2 regions of the Streptomyces sp. NPDC048270 genome follow, and region 2 is predicted to be linked to the other one. Evidence: riboswitches for the same ligand, from Rfam matches in the RefSeq annotation. Region 2 holds a riboswitch; the other holds the start of a gene.
The links. Region 2 has a riboswitch for ZMP and ZTP ahead of AB0D66_RS10225 (bifunctional 5,10-methylenetetrahydrofolate dehydrogenase/5,10-methenyltetrahydrofolate cyclohydrolase). Riboswitches for the same ligand answer to the same signal wherever they lie in the genome.

Region 1 (6,905 bases), on a different contig from region 2:
CACCGCCGGGCCGATCGTCTCGCCCAGGACCAGGCCGGCCGTCGCCGCGGTCACCGAGCCGCGGGCCAGCGCCGAGGTGAGCAGGAGGAAGCCCGCGCCGCCGCCCAGCAGGAGGGCGTACAGGGCGGGGTTGCCCAGGTCCCGGACCGAGTCGATGAGGCGGACGGCCACCTCGACGACGCCGAAGCCCGTGCCCGACGCCAGGCCGAGGACCAGGGCCCGCGGCCCGTCGGGGAGCCGGCCCGCCACCACGCCGACCAGCAGGATCAGCCCCGCCACCACCAGCAGCCCCAGCTTCAGGGCGAGCGAGCCGGTCCCCGTGCCCTCGGCCCCGGAAGCCAGGCCCAGCATCAGCAGCCCCGCGCACACCACCGCCACCGCGCCCCACTCCGTCCGCGACAGGCGGACCTTCAGCAGCCGGGCCGCGACCACCGCCGTCACCGCGAGGCTCGCGGCCAGAGCGGCGCCGACCGCGTAGATGGGGATGTGGCGCAGCGCGATGATCTGGAGGACGAAGCCCACCGCGTCCAGGCCCAGACCGGCGATATACCGCCACTGCCGGACCGCGCGCAGCAGCAGCGCCGGGTCCACTCCGGACCCCGTCCCCGGCTCCGCCGCCCGCGCCGCGACCGCCTGGAGAACCGACGCCGTACCGAAACAGACCGCCGCACCGAGTGCGCAAATCATCCCAATGAGCACGAACTGACTCTAGGTCACGGATCTGAGGACGGCCGGATTCCATCGGCCGGGGGCTCCGCTCTAGTCTGTCGGGAGCACGCCAGGACATAGGGGGAGCAGCAGGTATGGACACCAGCAGCACCAACAAGCGCCGTATGCGCTCGGGCGCCGTCGCGCTCGGCGGAATGGGCCTGCTCGCCGCCACGCTCGTGGCCTGCGGCAGCAGCAACGAGCCGGACAAGCGCTGTGCGTCCCGCTCCTCGCTGGACCACCTGAACAACAAGGACTGCAAGAGCGGCGGGACCGGCTCGTACTACTACGGGGGCAGCGTCAAGAACGGCAAGGTCACCGGCGGCAGCTTCGACAAGTCCGCCGTCACCCGCGGCGGCATCGGGGGCCACTCCAGCTCCGGCTCCAGCGGCGGCTGAGGAAACCGGAACCCATGCAGCGGCACACCATCGAGCCCCGCCCCGACTGGCAGAAGACCGTCGAGGAACAGGGGCTGATCTATCCCCTCACCCGCTACCCCGACGACTCCCTGCGCCCCTACTGGGACGAGAGCGCGTACTACTCCTTCACGCTCCCCGAGGTCGAGGCGCTGGAGAACGTGGTCGAGGAGCTGCACGCCATGTGCCTGGCCGCCGCCGCGCACATCGTCGAGCACGACCGCTTCGCGGACCTCGGCATCACCGACCCCAAGCTGGCCGCGCTGATCGCCGAGTCCTGGCGCCGCCGCGCCGAACAGCCGTCGCTCTACGGCCGTTTCGACCTGCGCTACGACGGCTCCGGCAGCCCCGCCAAGATGCTGGAGTACAACGCCGACACCCCGACCTCCCTGGTGGAGGCGGCCAGTCCGCAGTGGTTCTGGATGGAGGAGCGCTTCCCCGGCGCCGATCAGTGGAACTCCCTCCACGAGCGCCTGGTCGACGCCTGGCGCCGCCAGGCCGAGCTGCTGCCGCCCGGCCCGCTGCACTTCGCGCACTCCGAGACCGACGAGCTCGGCGAGGACCTGATGACGGTCGCCTACCTCCAGGAGACCGCCGAGCAGGCGGGCCTGGACACCCAGGCGCTGTCCGTCGAGCAGATCGGCTGGGACAGCCTGTCCGGCCGGTTCGTGGACGAGAAGCTCCGCTTCATCCGCAGCTGCTTCAAGCTCTACCCCTGGGAGTGGCTGGCCACGGACCAGTTCGGCCCCCAGGTCCTCGGCACCTACGACCACGGCGGCGGCTCCGGCACCACCTGCTGGATCGAGCCGCTGTGGAAGATGCTGCTGTCCAACAAGGCGCTGCTGGCGATCCTGTGGGAGCTCTTCCCGGAGCACCCGAACCTGCTGCCCGCCTACCTCGACGGCCCGCGCGAGCTCGCCGGGGAGGGCGGCTACGTCGCCAAGCCGCTGCTCGGCCGCGAGGGCGCCGGAGTCACCCTCCACGAAGCCGGCGGCGCGCCGTTCGAGGCGCGCGAGGACGAGCGGTACTGCTTCCAGGGCCTGGCCCCGCTGCCCGACTTCGACGGCAACCGGGTGGTGCTCGGCGCGTGGGTCGTCGAGGACGAGGCGGCGGGGCTCGGCATCCGGGAATCGGCGGGGCCGGTCACGGACGAGTACGCCCGCTTCCTGCCCCACGTCATCCTCTAGGCGCTCGGCGCTCGGGCGCGGGGCGCGTGGCAGGGTCCGCTAGGCCGACAGCACCGACCGGAGCTGTTCGAGCCCCCAGTCCAGGTCCTCCTTGCTGATCACCAGCGGCGGGGCGATGCGGATGGTCGACCCGTGGGTGTCCTTCACCAGGACGCCCCGCTCCATCAGCTTCTCGGAGATCTGCCGTCCGGTCCCGTGCGACGGCTCGATGTCCACGCCCGCCCACAGCCCCCGCCCCCGTACGGCGGTCACCGCGCCCCCGCCGACCAGCAGGTTCAGCTCCCGGTGCAGGTGGTCGCCGAGCTCGGTGGCGCGCTGCTGGTACTCGCCGGTCTTCAGCATCGCGACGACCTCCAGGCCGACGGCGCAGGCCAGCGGGTTCCCGCCGAAGGTGGACCCGTGCTCGCCCGGCCGGAACACGCCGAGCACGTCCCGGTCCGCGACCACGGCCGAGACGGGCACCACCCCGCCGCCGAGCGCCTTGCCGAGGATGTACACGTCGGGGACGACCTCCTCGTGGTCGCACGCGAAGGTCCGACCGGTGCGGCCCAGCCCCGACTGGATCTCGTCCGCCATGAACAGGACGTTCCGCTCGCGCGTGAGCTGCCGTACGCCGGGCAGGTACCCGGCGGGCGGCACGAGCACCCCCGCCTCGCCCTGGACCGGCTCCAGCAGCACGGCGACCGTGTTCTCGGTGATGGCGTGGGCCAGCGCGGTGAGGTCGCCGTACGGGACGATCTCGAAGCCCGGCGTGTAGGGGCCGAAGTGGTCGCGCGCCTCGTGGTCCGTGGAGAAGGAGACGATCGTCGTCGTCCGGCCGTGGAAGTTGTCGGCGGCGACCACGATCTTCGCGTGGCCGTCCGGCACGCCCTTGACCTCGTACCCCCACTTGCGGGCGGTCTTCACGGCCGTTTCCACCGCCTCCGCGCCCGTGTTCATGGGCAGGACCATCTCCTTGCCGCACAGCGAGGCGAGTTCGGTACAGAAGTCGGCGAAGCGGTCGTGGAAGAAGGCGCGCGAGGTGAGCGTGACCCGGTCCAGCTGGGCGCGGGCGGCGTCGAGCAGGCGGCGGTTGCCGTGCCCGAAGTTCAGCGCCGAGTAGCCGGCGAGCATGTCCAGGTACCGGCGGCCCTCCACGTCGGTCATCCACGCGCCGTCCGCGGACGCGACGACGACGGGCAGCGGGTGGTAGTTGTGCGCGCTGTGCGCGTCGGCGGAGCGGATGGCATCAGCAGTTGTCGACACGGGGTCTCCGATCGTCCGTCAGGCCTGTGACGAGGGTGGCGTCACCCTCCATCCTCGCTCGCCGAAGGGCTGGAGAAACCTTTCCCGTGGCGCGCCCGCTAAGGTGGGCGGTACGCACGGCGACTGGCGTACGGAGAACGAACTCCGGGGGAGTCGTGCGCGCTCGACCGCAGACAGGGCCGCTCGCCTGGGCCTCGCGGGGTACCGATCACATCGACCCCGGAGGAGCCCGCCATGTCCGCGAGCCGCCATCCCGCCCTTTTCGCGACCGACCCCGAGCTGGCGTCGTTCGTCGCGGCGGAGGAAACCCTGCAGGCCGAGACCCTGCGCCTGATCCCCAGTGAGAACTACGTGTCCGCCGCAGTCCTCGAGGCCTCCGGCACGGTGCTGCAGAACAAGTACAGCGAGGGCTACCCGGGCCGCCGCTACTACGAGGGCCAGCAGAACATCGACCGGGTCGAGGCGCTGGCCGTCGAGCGGGCGAAGGGCCTGTTCGGGGTGGACCACGCCAACGTCCAGCCGTACTCCGGCTCGCCCGCGAACCTGGCCGTCTACCTGGCCTTCGCCGAGCCGGGCGACACGGTGATGGGGATGGCGCTGCCGATGGGCGGGCACCTCACGCACGGCTGGGGCGTCTCGGCGACGGGCTCGTGGTTCCGGGGCGTGCAGTACGGGGTCCGGCCGGACACCGGGCTGATCGACTACGACGCGGTGCGGGAGCTCGCGCTGGCGGAGCGCCCGAAGATCATCTTCTGCGGGGGTACGGCCCTGCCGCGCACGATCGACTTCGCGGCGTTCGCGTCGATCGCCGAGGAGGCGGGCGCGGTCCTGGTCGCGGACGTGGCCCACATCGCGGGCCTGATCGCGGGCGGGGCGCACCCGTCCCCGGCGGGGCACGTGGACGTGATCTCGACGACCACGCACAAGACGCTGCGGGGGCCGCGCGGGGCGATGCTGATGTGCCGCGAGGAGCACGCGAAGGCCATCGACAAGGCGGTGTTCCCGGGGCTGCAGGGCGGGCCGCACAACCAGACGACGGCCGGTATCGCGGTGGCGCTGCACGAGGCGGCGCAGCCTGCGTTCACCGCGTACGCGCACGCCGTGGTGGCCAATGCCAAGGCCCTGGCCGAGGCGCTGCTGGCGCGGGGCTTCGACCTGGTGTCGGGCGGTACGGACAACCACCTGATCCTGATGGACCTCACCTCGCGGGACGTGCCGGGCAAGGTGGCGGCCAAGGCGCTGGACCGCGCGGGGATCGTGGTGAACTACAACACGGTCCCGTTCGACCCGCGCAAGCCGTTCGACCCGTCGGGGATCCGGATCGGCACGCCGTCGCTGACGTCGCGGGGTCTGGGTGCGGGGCACATGGGGCAGGTCGCGGAGTGGATCGCGCGGGCGGTGGAGGCGGCGGCCAAGTCGGACGAGGCCGCGCTCCTGGCGATCCGGGGCGAGGTCGGGGCCCTGATGTCGGCCTATCCGGCCCCGGGCCTCCCCCTGACCTGACCCCTGCGGAGCCGAGCCCCGCGCCCGCCCTCGCCGGCGCGGCTCCAAAACCGGGGCTCCGCCCCGGACCCCGCGCCTCAATCGCCGGCGGGGCTGGATATGCCCGACGCCGTCCACCGCATGCGGCCGGGTTGCCCGCCGGTGTTTGAGGCGCGGGTGGGGGCAGCGCCCCCGTGAAGCCCCGCGTAGCGGTGTCGGCCGGGCGGAGCCGCTTCGCGCAGCGGCACCGCGGTCCGGGACGAAGCCGGGCCGCACCACCCAGCCCCGCCGGCGTTTGAGGCGCGGGTGGGGGCAGCGCCCCCGTGAAGCCCCGCGTAGCGGTGTCGGCCGGGTGGAGCCCACGGCTTCGCGCAGCGGCAGCGCGGTCCGGGACGAAGCCTGGGCCGCCCCACTCAGCCCCGCCGGCGTTTGAGGCGCGGGTGGGGGCAGCGCCCCGCGAAGCCCCGCGCAGCGGCAGCGCTGTCCGGGGCGAAGCCGGGGCCGCACCAGTCAGCCCCGCCGGCGTTTGTGGCGCGGGTGGGGGCAGCGCCCCGCGAAGCCCCGCGCAGCGGCGAGGGCGGGGTCGGAGCCGTGGGGCCCCGCGCAGCGGCGAGGGTTGTGGGGGAAAGCGGTCGCTTGGCCGGGGTGGGATCCGGACGGCGGGCTACCGCCCGGTACCGCGGCCCGGCACGGAACGGCCCGCCGCGACCCGGAAGGATCCGGCCAGCGGCGGGCCCGAGCCCGCCCCCGCACCTGAGAGAATGAGGCCATGGCTTCTGATCGTCCTCGCGCGCTCTCCGGCATCCAGCCCACCTCCGGTTCGTTCCACCTCGGGAACTACCTCGGAGCCATCCGGCAGTACGTCGCCCTCCAGGAGACGCACGACGCGTTCTACATGGTCGTCGACCTGCACGCGATCACCATGCCGCAGGATCCGAAGGACCTCCGCGCGAACACCCGCCTCTCCGCCGCGCAGCTGCTCGCCGCCGGCCTGGACCCGGAGCGCTGCACGCTCTTCATCCAGAGCCACGTGCCCGAGCACGCCCAGCTCGGCTGGGTCATGAACTGCATCACCGGCTTCGGCGAGGCCAGCCGGATGACCCAGTTCAAGGACAAGTCCGCCAAGCAGGGGGCGAACAACGCCACCGTCGGCCTGTTCACGTACCCGATCCTCCAGGTCGCCGACATCCTGCTCTACCAGGCGAACGCCGTCCCCGTCGGTGAGGACCAGCGCCAGCACATCGAGCTGACCCGCGACCTGGCCGAGCGCTTCAACCAGCGCTTCGGCCAGACCTTCACCCTCCCCGCCGCGCACATCGTCAAGGAGGTCGCGAAGATCTACGACCTCCAGGACCCGACGATCAAGATGTCGAAGTCCGCGTCGTCCCCCAAGGGCCTGATCAACCTCCTCGACGAGCCCAAGGTCACCGAGAAGAAGATCAAGAGCGCGGTCACCGACACCGAGGCCGAGATCCGCTTCGACACCGAGAACAAGCCCGGCGTCAGCAACCTGCTCACGATCTTCTCCACCCTCACCGGCGAGACGGTCCCCGCCCTGGAGGCGCGGTACGAGGGCAAGGGCTACGGCGCGCTCAAGACGGACCTGGCCGGAGCGATGGTCGACTTCGTCACACCCTTCAAGCAGCGCACCCAGGAATACCTGGACGACCCGGAGACGCTGGATTCCATCCTGGCCAAGGGCGCGGAGAAGGCCCGCGCGGTCGCCGCCGAAACCCTCGCCCAGGCGTACGACCGCCTCGGATTCCTGCCCGCCAAGCACTGAGGCGGGCGCCGGGGGAAAGAGGGCCCTGGCGAGACCGGGGGTACTGCCCCCACACTGGCGGCAGCAGTCCATCCAGACACACGG
Region 2 (6,905 bases):
CCGTGATGGCCGCCCGCAGGCGGCGCGCGACCGTCCAGCCCGCGGAGTAATTTGGGAGGAGAGCGCAGCCAGGGGGGCTCCGAGGGGTCGCCATGTCCGCGATCAGCAAGAGCATCGACATCGACCGCACGCCCGAGGACGTCTACTCCTACGTCACCGACCCCACGCACCTGCCGGAGTGGCAGGACAGCGCCGTGACCGCCGTCCCCCTGGGCGACCTCCCGGTCCACGTCGGCTCGACGGTCCTCGTCACCGGGCGGATCGGCAGGCGCCGGGTCCCCACGACCATGGAGTACACGGCACTGGACCCGCCGAGGAGCTGGCATGTCCACGGCGTCGACGGGCCCGTGCGGCCGGACGTCCGGGGCTACATCGAACCGCTCGACGACGGGGCCCGCTCACGCGTCACCCTGTCCGTCGACTTCGAGGGCCACGGCATGGGCCGGGCGCTGGTCCCGCTCCTGGTCAAGCCCATGATGCGCAAGGAGATGCCCCGGGGCGAGGAGAAGCTCAAGCACCTGCTGGAGCACTCCGCGAGCTGATCCCGGCGGCCCCCTGCGGCGGGCCCGCTGCGGGGGCCCGCTCCGGCACCGGCGCGGCCTGAACGCCGATCACGGACGGATGGTGCGACACCCTGCGGATCCGGCGCGCGCACGCCTGTCCGGTTCCGCAGGGTGCCTCCCTGCCGTTCACCCCCGAGCGGCCCGTCTTCCGACCGGCCTGAGTCCCTCGGGCCTAGTCGAGGTAGTCGCGCAGCACCTGCGAACGCGACGGGTGGCGCAGCTTCGACATGGTCTTGGACTCGATCTGGCGGATGCGCTCACGGGTGACCCCGTACACGCGGCCGATCTCGTCCAGGGTCTTGGGCTGGCCGTCGTTGAGGCCGTAGCGCATGGAGACCACGCCCGCCTCGCGTTCCGAGAGCGTGCCCAGGATCGACTGGAGCTGCTCCTGGAGGAAGGTGAAGGACACCGCGTCCGCGGGCACGACCGCCTCGGAGTCCTCGATGAGGTCACCGAACTCGCTGTCGCCCTCCTCACCCAGGGGGGTGTGCAGGGAGATCGGCTCGCGGCCGTACTTCTGGACCTCGATGACCTTCTCGGGGGTCATGTCGAGTTCCTTGCCCAGCTCCTCCGGGGTGGGCTCGCGGCCCAGGTCCTGGAGCATCTGGCGCTGCACGCGGGCGAGCTTGTTGATGATCTCGACCATGTGCACGGGGATGCGGATGGTGCGCGACTGGTCGGCCATGGCGCGCGTGATCGCCTGCCGGATCCACCAGGTCGCGTACGTGGAGAACTTGAAGCCCTTGGTGTAGTCGAACTTCTCCACGGCGCGGATCAGGCCGACGTTGCCCTCCTGGATCAGGTCCAGGAAGAGCATGCCGCGGCCGGTGTAGCGCTTGGCGAGGGAGACCACGAGGCGGAGGTTGGCCTCCAGCAGGTGGTTCTTCGCCCGGCGGCCGTCCTCGACCAGGATCTCCAGCTCGCGCTTGAAGGCCGGCTTGTGGTCGTCCTCCTCCTCGAGCTTGTACTCGGAGAAGAGACCCGCCTCGATGCGCTTGGCGAGCTCGACCTCCTGCTCGGCGTTGAGCAGCGGCACCTTGCCGATGAGCTTGAGGTAGTCCTTGACGGGGTCGGCGGTGGCGCCGGCCACCATGACCGTCTGCGCCGGGGCGTCGTCCTCGTCGTCGTCGGACAGGACGAAGCCCTGGGTGCCGCCGGTCTTGGGGGCCTCCTCCTCGGCCTCGTCGGCGAGGTCCTCGGCCGCCCAGTCCTCGCCCTCCGCCACGGGGGTCTCGCCCTCGTCGGCGTCCTTGGCGCTGGTCTTCTTCGCCGCCGTCTTCTTGGTGGCGGTCTTCTTCGCGGCGGTCGCGGTCTTCTTGACCGTCCGCTTCTTCGGCTCGGCGGCGGCCTCGGCCGTCGCCTCGTCCTCGGTGGCGGAGGCCGACGGAGCGGATATCGCCGCAGCGGTGGCCGGGGGCGCGGCGGCCGAGGTCTTGCGCGCGCCGATGGGGCGCGGCGCCGCGGTCGCCTTCTTGGCCACGGTACGGGCCGGCGCGGCGGCTGCCTTGCGGGGCTTCTTGGCGGCAGCCTTCGTGGCGGGTGCGGCGCTGACGTGGAGGGCGACACCCTCCTCGTCCAGGACCTGGTTCAGGCTGCGCAGGACCCGCTTCCACTGGTCCACCGGGATGCGGCCGGCCTCGAAGGCCTGGCGCACGTCGTCACCGTTGATGTGACCCTGCTCGCGGCCGCGCTCGACGAGCGCGACGAGGGCCTCGGATTCGGCGATCTCCGGAGGGAACGTACGGGACGGGCTGAGCGACACAAGGAGCCTCTCGTTGCGAACAGATATGGGGTGGGCGGGACATCATCGCGCGAACTCGGGAAACAGACCCGAGGGGGGTCTGTATTCCGGGGCCGCGCGAGGACACCTGTCGGTTCATCGCATGCCCGAGTCGATTCGTTACGCGCTGAATTGAGTGACCTGCGCCACGCTGTGGCCGCGCAACCCTTTCCGGTGCGGATCCGTCCGCCCCGATCGTCAGCCCGTTGTGCGGGCTTCGACGAGGAAGCGGGCGGTGTGCGCGACGAACGGGCCTTCGCGTTCGATCTGTTCGTGCAGCTCGCGCAACCGGTCCCGGTACTGCCCGACCGTGAAGCCGGGCACCATCCAGATCACCTTCCGGAGAAAGTAGATCACGGCTCCGATGTCGTGGAACTCCGTGCGCAGCCGTTCCGAGCGCAGGTCGACGACTTCCAGGCCCGCCCTGGTGGCGTCGGTCACGGCGTCGTCGGGGTGCCGGGCGCGCCGGACCTCCTCCGGCTGCGGGCCGAGGAAGTACTCGACCAGCTCGAAGACGCTCGCCGGACCGACCTGCTGGGACAGGTAGGTGCCGCCGGGCCGCAGGACCCGTGCGATCTCGTCCCACCAGACGGTGACCGGGTGCCGGCTGGCGACCAGCTCGAAGGCCCCGTCGCCGAAGGGGAGCGGCGGCTCGTCGGCGTCGGCGACCACCACCGCGCCCAGCGGGTGCAGCAGCCGGGTGGCCCGGTCGATGTTCGGCGGCCAGGACTCGGTGGCCGCCGTCAGCGGCGGCAGCGGGCCCGCGCCGGCCAGCACCTCGCCGCCGCCGGTCTGGATGTCCAGGGCGGACCGGACCGTGGCCAGGCGCTCCTTGAGCAGCCCCTGGTAGCCCCAGGACGGGCGCTCCTCGGTGGCCCGGCCGTCGAGCCAGGAGAAGTCCCAGCCGTCCACGGAGACCGCGTCGGCTTCGGCGACAAGGTGGTCGAAAGTGCGCGTCATGTCTGGATCGTCCCAGGTCGGGCGCCCGTCATCCACCGGATATGTCGACTAGAGTGGCCCGCGGGCCGTGACTGGCGTTCGGGTGGATCACCACCGGGGAGCGGCCCGGCGTACGTGGCGTACGCCGACTGCCGCGCGCCTGGGCGAACCGCGATCCGCAGCGACGTTCAGGAGACCCCGTGACGACTGCCACTGCCCAGCTGATGGACGGCACCGCCCTCGCCCGCCGCATCTCGGAGGAGACCGCCGCCCTCGCGGCGAAGATCACCGAGCGCACCGGCACCGCGCCCTGTCTCGCGACCGTCCTGGTCGGCGAGGACCCCGCCTCCGTCACCTACGTACGGATGAAGCAGAACCGTTGCGCCAAGGCCGGGATCACCTCCCGCCACGTGGAGCTGCCGGCCGAGACCACCACGGAGGAGCTGGTCGCCACCCTGACCGCGCTCTCCGAGGACCCGGAGATCAGCGGCATCCTGCTCCAGCACCCCGTCCCGCACCACATCGACGAGCGCGCCGCCTTCGAGGCCATCGCCCCCGGCAAGGACGTCGACGGGGTCACCATGCACTCCTTCGCCGCCATGGGCTTCGGACTGCCCGGCTTCGTCTCCTGCACCCCCGGCGGCATCATGCGCCTGCTCGCCGCCTACGACGTGGACCTCACCGGCAAGCACGCCGTGGTCGTCGGCCGCAGCGCGATCCTGGGCAAGCCCGCCGGGATGCTGCTGCTGGAACAGAACGCCACCGTCACCTACTGCCACTCCCGCACCCGGGACCTCCCCTCGATCGTGCGCCAGGCCGACGTGCTGGTCGCCGCAGTCGGCAGGGCCGAGTTCATCCGCGGCGAGGACATCAAGCCGGGCGCCGTGGTCCTGGACGCCGGGTACAACGAGGGCAACGTCGGCGACGTGCACTTCGAGTCCGCCGCCGCCCGCGCCTCGCTGATCACGCCGGTACCGGGCGGGGTCGGCCCGATGACCATCGCCGTGCTCCTCGAGCAGACCGTGCGGGCCGCCGCCGCGCAGGCCGGGCTGGACCTCGCGGACCTCTGACCCCCTCCGCGCCCCCTGCGGCACGCGGAACGCCCCGGGCCCTTCGGCCCGGGGCGTCGCGTTTCCCCCGGTAACGGGCCGAAGGACCGATCCCGGCACTCCGCCCCCGGCGCTGCACTGGACAGGTGAACGGACCGAAGGACACGCAGACGCAAGCACCCCGGCACCCGAAGCGGCATCCGCGCGGGCTCGCCACCCTCGTCCTCGCCGAGCTGTGGGAGCGCTTCAGCCTCTACGGCATGGTCGCGATCCTCGTGCACTTCCTCGCGGCCTCCCGCGGCCACGGCGGCATGGGCCTCCACGAGGGCACCGCGGAGGCGGTGGAGGGGGTCTACATGGCCATGATCTCGCTGCTGGCGCTGCCCGGCGGCTGGATCGCCGACCGCTTCCTCGGAGCCCGCCGGGCCGTCCTGTGGGGCGGTGTGGTCATCATGGCCGGACACGTCCTCATGGCCTTCCCGCAGCCCGCCGTCGTCTGGCCCGGCCTGGTCCTCATCGTCATCGGCACCGGCCTGCTCAAGCCCAACATCTCCGCGCTCGTCGGCCGCCTCTACGCCGCCGACGACGACCAGCGGCGCGACGCCGGCTACTCGATCTTCTACATGGGCATCAACCTCGGCGCGGTCATCGCCCCGCTCGTCGTCGGCTACCTCGGCGAGGAGGTCGACTGGCACCTCGGCTTCGGCGCCGCCGCCGTCGGCATGGCCCTCGGTCTGGTCCAGTACGTCCTCGGCGGGCGCAGGCTCGCCCGGCAGCTGCGCGAGGAGCCCGTGGTCCGGCTGACACCCGCCGAGCGGGCCAAGGTCCGGCGCACGTCCTCGTACGGGCTGGTCTTCACGGCCGTGCTGATCACCCTGCTCGCCGCCGCGCACGCCCTGAGCATCGACGGCATCACCTTCACGCTCACCGTGGTCGCCCTCGTCGTCCCCGCCGGGGTGCTGTTCTCGATGTACCGCAGCCCCAAGGTCACCCAGGTGGAGAGGACCAGGCTGCGCGCCTACGTCTGGCTCTTCCTGGCCGCGACGCTGTTCTGGCTGGTCTACGACCAGATGGGCAGCGAGCTGAACATGTTCGCCGCCCAGAAGACCGACCTGTCCCTGCTCGGCCGGCACATCCCGGCCAGCTGGACCCAGTCCCTGCCGGCGCTGTTCGTGATCGTCCTCGCGCCGCTCTTCGCCGCCTTCTGGGTGCGGCGGGGCCGGCGGATGAGCACACCGCTCAAGTTCGGCCTGGCCCTGCTGCTGACCGGCGCCTCCTTCGTGGTCATGTCGGGAGCGGCGGCCATCGCCTCCAAGGGCGTGAAGGTCTCGCTGATGTGGCTGGTGGGCGTGTACGTCATCCAGGTCATGGGCGAGATGTGCCTGAGCCCCGTGGGCCTGTCGGTCACCACCAAGCTCGCGCCGCGAGCCTTCACCAACCAGATGATGGGCGTGTGGTTCCTCGCCGCCGCCACCGGCGACGCCATCGGGGCGCAGCTGCCGCGGCTGGACGCGGTGATCGGCCAGAGCCTCAACTTCCTGTGGCAGGGCGCCATGGTGATCGCGGCGGGCGCGGTGATGGTCTACTTCACCCGGCGCCTGAGGGTCCTCACCGGGGAGGCGGCCGCCGCCGTCGTCGCGCGGCCGGCGCTGACGCCCGCCTGATCCTCCCGCCGCCGGCCCCCGCGCCGCCCCCCGCCCCGCCGCTCAGGTCCCCGCGGTGGCCGCGTCCCGCGCCGCGGCGACGATGGGGGAGGTGCGGAACTCCCGGGCCAGGGCGTCCAGCGGCCCGCTGTCCAGCCGGTACGGGTCCGGGTGCCCGCCCGCCGCGCCGGCGGCCGCCCGGAGCCGGCAGGCCGCGGCGAGCATGGCCGCGTCCGCGACCACGGCGGCCCGCGCCTCGGGCAGCCCCTGCCCGCGCGCCACGGCGTACGCGGTGTCCCGTACGGCCGGGTCGAACCACGGGGCCAGGGCCAGGATGCCGTCGTCGATGACGGACTCGCGGTGGACCAGGCGGATCCCGACCGGCGACCACCAGGCCAGCGGTACCGTCCGGACCCGGGCGGCGGCGCACCCGCGCAGCGCCTTCCACAGCGGACGCAGCCGCCGGTAGCGGCCGAAGTCCTGCCAGGCCGCCGATCCGCCGGCCAGCGGCACGACGAACCCCGTACCGATCAGCAGGGCCGCCCCGTAGGCCAGCCCCAGGGCCGCGTCCGCCGAGACCACCCAGTCCCGGCCGGCCCAGCGGGCCGCCACCGAGGCCCACTTCCCGGCGAGGTAGGCCAGGTCCAGCAGCCCGCCGCACACGATCAGCGCCAGCCCGGTGCGCAGCGGGCGCAGCGACGGGTCCGCACGGCGCAGCCACTTCCCGCACAGCACGGTCAGCGCCGAGGTCCCGACGGTGTGGGCCAGCAGGAAGCAGACGATCATCTCGCGGATCCACGGCGTCGTCGCGTAGTAGGTGTCCAGGTCCCGGAGCCGTTCCACCGGGGCGTCGCCGATCACGAACAGCACCACGATCGCCACCGTCACCGCACCGAACACGGCCACGGTCAGCCGGGTCGCCCGCCGCACG

Region 1: linked by a shared signal. The riboswitch ahead of glyA (serine hydroxymethyltransferase) and the one ahead of AB0D66_RS10225 (bifunctional 5,10-methylenetetrahydrofolate dehydrogenase/5,10-methenyltetrahydrofolate cyclohydrolase) in region 2 are both predicted to bind ZMP and ZTP.

Annotation. Positions count from the first base shown of each region.
Region 1 covers NZ_JBEZLV010000034.1:25,184-32,088, forward strand. Annotated here, with positions in the region: gene AB0D66_RS25940 (hypothetical protein) at 1-687, opposite strand, end outside; gene AB0D66_RS25945 (hypothetical protein) at 804-1,106, shown strand; gene AB0D66_RS25950 (glutathionylspermidine synthase family protein) at 1,121-2,311, shown strand; gene rocD (ornithine--oxo-acid transaminase) at 2,351-3,556, opposite strand; ZMP/ZTP riboswitch at 3,666-3,756, shown strand; gene glyA (serine hydroxymethyltransferase) at 3,791-5,059, shown strand; gene trpS (tryptophan--tRNA ligase) at 5,808-6,821, shown strand.
Region 2 covers NZ_JBEZLV010000008.1:104,503-111,407, reverse strand. Annotated here, with positions in the region: gene AB0D66_RS10245 (amino acid permease) at 1-50, shown strand, start outside; gene AB0D66_RS10240 (SRPBCC family protein) at 93-542, shown strand; gene AB0D66_RS10235 (RNA polymerase sigma factor) at 736-2,325, opposite strand; gene AB0D66_RS10230 (class I SAM-dependent methyltransferase) at 2,542-3,303, opposite strand; ZMP/ZTP riboswitch at 3,361-3,455, shown strand; gene AB0D66_RS10225 (bifunctional 5,10-methylenetetrahydrofolate dehydrogenase/5,10-methenyltetrahydrofolate cyclohydrolase) at 3,507-4,352, shown strand; gene AB0D66_RS10220 (peptide MFS transporter) at 4,478-5,995, shown strand; gene AB0D66_RS10215 (MAB_1171c family putative transporter) at 6,038-6,905, opposite strand, start outside.